Regions from separate parts of the Ancylobacter sp. VNQ12 genome, predicted to be linked through region 1. Evidence: predicted binding sites of a transcription regulator. Region 1 holds the regulator's gene; each other region holds the start of a gene.
What was found. The regulator HrcA, encoded in region 1, represses chaperone genes, less so after heat shock. The targets are predictions, from matches to a motif close to GTTAGCACTCNCNNNNNGNGAGTGCTAAC.

Region 1 (2,268 bases):
TTCGACGATGCCGCAGGAGACGGCGGCGAGGTGATCGCGCAGCGGGATCGTCGGGATCATGCCGCGCGACTTCATCCAGGACAGGCAGTCATGCAGCGCCACCCAGGCACCGGTGACCGAGGCGGTGCGGGTGCCGCCATCGGCCTGGATCACATCGCAGTCCACGGTGATCTGGCGCTCGCCGAGCTTTTCCAGATCGACCACCGCGCGCAGCGAGCGGCCGATGAGGCGCTGGATTTCCTGGGTGCGGCCGGAAGGCTTGCCGGCCGTCACCTCGCGGCGGGTGCGCTCATGGGTGGCGCGCGGCAGCATGCCGTATTCGGCGGTGACCCAGCCGCGCCCCTGCCCCTTCAGCCAGGGCGGCAGACGCTCTTCCAGCGTGGCGGCGACGAGCACATGGGTCTCGCCGAACTTGACGAGGCAGGAGCCCTCGGCATGCCGCAGCACGCCACGCTCGAAGCTGACGGCTCGCATCTCGTCGGAAGAGCGGCGGGAAGGGCGCATGCGGGGGTTCTCCTTGACCTGTGGCGGCCCTTGTAAGGGGGGCGAGGGTCGGGCGCAACGCCGCGTTCGCGGGCGTCGCCACCCCCTCGCTTGAACCACCGATACGATTGCCGAAATATGTGGTGTGCCACGCACCGAAATGGCACCGCTGACGTGATAGGTTCGGCTATGGCTCTTGATCCCCTGCTCTCCGCCACCGCCCCGCAGCTCGCCCGGCTGGACGAGCGCTCGCGCGAAATCTTCCGCCAGATCGTCGAGACCTATCTGGCGACCGGCGAGCCGGCGGGCTCGCGCAACATCTCGCGCCTCATCCCCATGACGCTGTCGCCCGCCTCGGTGCGCAACGTGATGGCGGACCTGGAAGCGGCCGGGCTGATCTTCGCGCCGCACACCAGCGCCGGGCGGCTGCCCACCGAGCGTGGCCTGCGCTTCTTCGTCGACGCGCTCCTGGAGATCGGCGACGTCTCGGAGGAGGAGCGCAACTCGATCGAGACACAGGTGCGCGCCGCCGCCAAGGCGCAGACGGTCGAGGGCGTGCTGGCGGAAGCCACCAACATGCTCTCCGGACTCACCCGCGGCGCCGGCGTGGTGACCACCGCCAAGAGCGACGGCCGGCTCAAGCATATCGAATTCGTGCCGCTCGACCCGACGCGGGCACTGCTGATCCTCGTCTCCGAGGATGGCGAGGTGGAGAACCGACTGGTGCCGCTGCCGATCGGGCTGCCGGCCTCCGCGCTGGTCGAGGCGACCAACTTCCTCAACGCCCGCACCCGCGGGCGCACCCTTGCCGAGGTCCGGCTCGAGGTCGAGCGCGCGCTGGCCGAGCGCCGCGCGGAGCTCGACGAGATCACCGCCCGCGTGGTGGAAACCGGACTTGCCAGCTGGTCGGGCGGCGACAAGGCCGAGCGGCGGCTGATCGTGCGCGGCCAGACCCGGCTGCTGCACGATCTCCGGGCCATCGAGGATCTGGAGCGCATCCGCCTGCTGTTCGACGACCTCGAATCCAAGCAGGAAGTGGTCGACCTGCTCGGCCGCGCCGAGGAGGCGCAGGGGCTGCGCATCTTCATCGGCTCGGAGAACAAGCTGTTCTCGCTGTCGGGCTCCTCCACCATCGTCGCGCCCTATCGCGACGGGCAGGGACGGGTGGTCGGCGTGCTCGGCGTGATCGGGCCGACGCGGCTGAACTATGCCCGCATCGTGCCGATGGTGGACTTCACCGCGCGCGTCGTGAGCCGGGTTCTCGCGGGTCCGGGGATTGACGCAGCTTGATTTTTCTCGCCCGCGACCCGATATGGCGGGCGTCCGCACGACATTGCCGCGCGGATAATCCATTCCCGACGAGGTACCTATGAGCGAAGACACCCGCAACCCGGCGGAACAGCCCGACGTTTCGGTCGCCCCCGAGGGCAGCGCGGCCGCGCCGGAGGACATCGCCGCCCTGTTCGCGGCCGAGAAGGAGCGCCTCGAGGCCGAGGTCGCGAGCCTGAAGGACAAGTTCCTGCGCGCCTTCGCGGAGGCCGACAATGTCCGCCGCCGTGCCGAGCGTGAAGTCGCCGACGCCAAGCTCTACGGCATCACCGGCTTCGCCCGCGACGTGCTGACCGTGGCCGACGATTTCGAGCGCGCGCTCGCCGCCATCGATGCCGAGGCGCGCGAGAAGGCCGAGGGCACGCTGAAGACGCTGCTGGACGGCATCGACCTCACTTCCCGCGCGCTGACGCAGACGCTGACCAAGCATGGCGTCGCCAAGATCGAGGCGGAAGG
Region 2 (2,268 bases), on a different contig from region 1:
GACTTGATCTGCGCGACGCGACCCTCAATGTCCTTCTTCTTGCCGACGCCGTCGACGATCGTGGTCTTTTCCTTCTCGATCACGATCTTCTTGGCGCGGCCGAGCATGGCGAGGTTCACGCTCTCGAGCTTGATGCCGAGCTCTTCCGAGATGACCTGGCCGCCGGTGAGGATGGCGATGTCCTCGAGCATGGCCTTGCGGCGGTCGCCGAAGCCGGGGGCCTTCACCGCCGCGACCTTCAGGCCGCCGCGCAGCTTATTGACGACGAGCGTGGCCAGAGCCTCGCCCTCGACGTCCTCGGCGACGATGACGAGCGGCTTGCCCGACTGCACCACGGCTTCGAGAACCGGCAGGATGGGCTGCAGGCCGGAGAGCTTCTTGTCGAAAATGAGCAGGTAGGGATCTTCAAGATCCACCGTCATCTTCTCGGCGTTGGTGACGAAATACGGCGAGAGGTAGCCGCGGTCGAACTGCATGCCCTCGACGACGTCGAGCTCGGTCTCGGCGGTCTTGGCTTCCTCGACGGTGATGACACCCTCGTTGCCGACCTTCTGCATCGCGCCGGCGATCATCTCGCCGATCGACGCGTCGCCATTGGCGGAAATGGTGCCGACCTGCGCCACTTCGTCGGTGTTCTTCACCTTCTTGGAGCGCTTCTGGATGTCCTTGATGGCCTCGCCGGCGGCGAGGTCGATGCCGCGCTTCAGGTCCATCGGATTCATGCCGGCGGCCACGGCCTTGACGCCTTCACGGACGATCGCCTGGGCCAGCACGGTGGCGGTGGTGGTGCCGTCGCCGGCGAGGTCATTGGTCTTCGAGGCCACTTCGCGCACCATCTGGGCGCCCATGTTCTCGAACTTGTCCTCGAGCTCGATCTCCTTGGCGACGGTGACGCCGTCCTTGGTGATGCGGGGAGCGCCGAAGCTCTTGTCGATCACGACGTTGCGGCCCTTGGGGCCGAGCGTGACCTTGACGGCATTGGCGAGAATGTCGACGCCGCGCAGCATCTTGTCGCGCGCGTCGCTCCCGAATTTTACTTCTTTAGCAGCCATGAGGCCTACTCCTGAATGGGGGTTGCGTCCGGTCTATCGGGTCGGCTTCAGCCGACGATGCCCAGGACGTCGGATTCCTTCATGATCAGCAGGTCCTGACCGTCGATCTTGACCTCGGTGCCCGACCACTTGCCGAACAGCACCTTGTCGCCGGCCTTGACGTCGAGCGGGACGAGCTTGCCGGCCTCGTCGCGGGCGCCGGGACCGGCGGCGACGACTTCGCCCTGCGAGGGCTTTTCCTTGGCGGAATCGGGGATGATGATGCCGCCAGCGGTCTTCTCTTCGGCGTCGAGGCGCTTCACCACGATACGATCGTGCAGGGGACGAAACTTCAGCTTGGCCATCTACGGCTCCTCGGGCTCTTCCGGTCTCGCGCCGACATGGCGCATGAACTTGGGTTCCGGATAATGCTAGCACTCTTATGTGACGAGTGCCAAAAGGCGCAGCGGAAATAGGCAGCGGGCTGATGAGTGTCAAGCGGCGTGCGGACGGGAAAAAACACCGGCTCGCGGGCAAAACCAAGGCATGCGGCAGGGCACGCGCGCCGCGGCGGGGATAGGCGCGCACGAAAAAGCCCGGCCTGCAGAACAGGCCGGGCTTTGCAAAGCTCGAAGACGGATCAGGACGCCTTCTTGATGGTCTTCTCCACCGAGGCCTTGATCGGCTCGGCGGTTTCGGTGGCGACCTTCTGGGCCAGGACCGACAGTTCCTTGGTCTGGGCGGACAGCACGTCGAACTGCTTGCGCAGGTGGCCGGTCGAAATCTCGACGGCTTCCGACACGCTCTTGGCGCCGAACAGCGCGCCGACGAAGTCGAAGGCGGCGTTCACATTGGTGCGCAGCGACTCGAGAGCGACCGCATTATACTCGGCGACGCCCTTCGACGCCGTGGAATAGGTATCCTCGAGCAGGTCGGTGGTCTCTTCGGCACTGACCTTGATCTTCTCATACGCCTCACGCGCGCTCTGGACGCTCTTCTCCGCCAGTTCGCGCACGGCCGCCGGAACTTCCAGCGTGCTCAGGTCGATCTTCGGCATGGACGCCTCGAAAGCAGCGGTGGCAGCCTTGGCGGCCTTCTTCGGCGACGGGGTGGTGGCCTCAGCAACCATGGGTTTTCTCCTCGCATTCGCGGGTCAGGACCAGAAAGGCGTGGGCCGCATCCGCGCATGTGCGGCCACACCCTGACTTGGCAGACGCGGCTTCGAAGAGCCCTCCCA
Region 3 (2,268 bases), on a different contig from region 1:
GAGATGTCCTTCTTGGAGCCGTTGCCGTCGACGATCGTGGTGTTCTCCTTCTCGATCACCACCTTCTTGGCGCGGCCGAGCATGTTGAGCGTCACGGTGTCGAGCTTGATGCCGAGATCATCGGAGATGGCGGTGCCGCCGGTGAGGATGGCGATGTCCTGCAGCATGGCCTTGCGGCGGTCGCCGAAGCCGGGAGCCTTCACCGCCGCGACCTTCAGGCCGCCGCGCAGCTTGTTGACGACGAGCGTGGCCAGAGCCTCGCCCTCGATGTCCTCGGCGATGATGAGCAGCGGCTTGGAGGTCTGCACCACGGCTTCGAGAACCGGGAGGAGCTCCTGCAGGCCGGAGAGCTTCTTCTCGTGGATGAGGATGTAGGGGTCCTCGAACTCCACGCGCATCTTCTCGGCGTTGGTGATGAAATACGGCGAGAGGTAGCCGCGGTCGAACTGCATGCCCTCGACGACGTCGAGCTCGGTCTCGGCGGTCTTGGCTTCCTCGACGGTGATGACACCCTCGTTGCCGACCTTCTGCATCGCCTCGGCGAGGTACTTGCCGATGTCGGAGTCGCCATTGGCGGAAATGGTGCCGACCTGGGCGATCTCGCTGTTGGAGGTCACCTTCTTGGCGTTCTTCTTGAGGTCCGCCACGATGGCCTCGACCGCGAGGTCGATGCCGCGCTTCAGGTCCATCGGGTTCATGCCGGCGGCGACCGACTTGGCGCCTTCACGCACGATCGCCTGGGCGAGCACGGTGGCGGTGGTGGTGCCGTCGCCGGCGAGGTCGTTGGACTTCGAGGCCACTTCGCGCACCATCTGGGCGCCCATGTTCTCGAACTTGTCCTCGAGCTCGATCTCCTTGGCGACGGTGACGCCGTCCTTGGTGATGCGCGGGGCGCCGAACGACTTCTCGATCACGACGTTGCGGCCCTTGGGGCCGAGCGTGACCTTCACCGCATTGGCGAGGATGTCGACGCCGCGCAGCATCTTGTCGCGTGCGTCGACGGAAAACTTGACTTCTTTGGCAGACATTTATGTGAACTCCGGTGAAGCGTTGCGACTTGCGTCGAGCAATGGCTGCGTCAGGCGGCCTTCTTGGCCGAGGCGGTGACGTCGAGCACGCCGAGGATGTCGGCTTCCTTCATGATCAGGTAGTCGACGCCATCGAGCTTGACCTCGGTGCCCGACCACTTGCCGAACAGCACCCGGTCGCCCGCCTTCACGTCGAGGGGGACGAGCTTGCCGGCCTCGTCGCGGCCACCCGGCCCGACGGCGACGACTTCGCCCTGTGAAGGCTTTTCCTTGGCGGTATCGGGAATGATGATGCCGCCCGCGGTCTTCTCTTCCGCTTCGATACGCTTGACCACGACACGGTCATGCAGGGGACGGAACTTCATCGGTTCTCTCTCCAGAAATCGTGGATGATCATCTGATCGGCGGCACGCCGGACTGACCTGCGCCATCCGGCCGTACTGCCGGGCTGACATCTAGGAGGCAGCGGAACCGCGCGCAAGGGCATGCGCCGAAAAATCTGGCAGTCCGGATGCGAGAGTGCCAACGCGGCGAAGGGGAAATTGTCAGCACTCTGCCATATATGCTGCTAGATCATTGATTTTGAAAGAGAAATGATATTTTTCTCTTGTCTACGGCGACAAGCCTCCGCACACTCGGAACTCTCGCGAAAGGAGGTTCCGCATGGCATCTCATGAGTCGCCGCCCGGTGTTACGTCGCGCAAGGCGTCGTCGGATTTCGTCCAGCAACTCGCCGGTTACGGATTGACGACCGCCCAGATCCTCTACCGCATGCCGGACCATCAGGGCCTGCTGCAAACCTTTCTCTGGCAGCATTACGATCTCTACCCCCATTTCCCGGAGCTGAACCGCTTCCTGGCCTTCTGGAAGCGGGAACTGGAGGGGCCGCTGCACTCGGTGGTGGTGGCGCATTCCCGGCTGATCCGCCCGGCGGAGCTGCGCAGCGTGGATGGTCTCTTCCTGCTGAACTGAGCGGGCCGGTCCGCGCAACGACGTGGCTTTTCGGCACCAGCCCTCTCTCGGCCCTCTCCTTGCCGCTTTCACCGTGCTATGAGGGCGGCCGTGCGGAAGCCGTCGTGGTGTTCCGGCAAGGTTTGAAGGCAGTCGGGACGTCGTCAGTGGACCATCGCTCTCCCCGCACGTCGGAGCTGCTCTCCGCGATCGTCACCGCGCATTCGGCGGAGCGCATCGGCGTGGGCGAAGTCGTGCATGCGCTGCGCAACCGCGCCTTCGGCCTGTC

Region 2: groES (co-chaperone GroES) is a predicted target of HrcA. The motif match lies at 1,462-1,490, and genes of this name have one in related genera.
Region 3: groES (co-chaperone GroES) is a predicted target of HrcA. The motif match lies at 1,527-1,555, and genes of this name have one in related genera.

What each region holds. Positions count from the first base shown of each region.
Region 1 is NZ_JBMSDU010000002.1:485,080-487,347, forward strand. Features, by position in the region: gene rph (ribonuclease PH) at 1-504, opposite strand, end outside; gene hrcA (heat-inducible transcriptional repressor HrcA) at 673-1,773, shown strand; gene grpE (nucleotide exchange factor GrpE) at 1,853-2,268, shown strand, end outside.
Region 2 is NZ_JBMSDU010000001.1:355,585-357,852, reverse strand. Features, by position in the region: gene groL (chaperonin GroEL) at 1-1,052, opposite strand, end outside; gene groES (co-chaperone GroES) at 1,100-1,396, opposite strand; gene ACO2RV_RS01600 (phasin) at 1,672-2,160, opposite strand.
Region 3 is NZ_JBMSDU010000033.1:12,571-14,838, reverse strand. Features, by position in the region: gene groL (chaperonin GroEL) at 1-1,028, opposite strand, end outside; gene groES (co-chaperone GroES) at 1,079-1,393, opposite strand; gene ACO2RV_RS23850 (usg protein) at 1,692-2,000, shown strand; gene ACO2RV_RS23845 (exopolysaccharide biosynthesis protein) at 2,147-2,268, shown strand, end outside.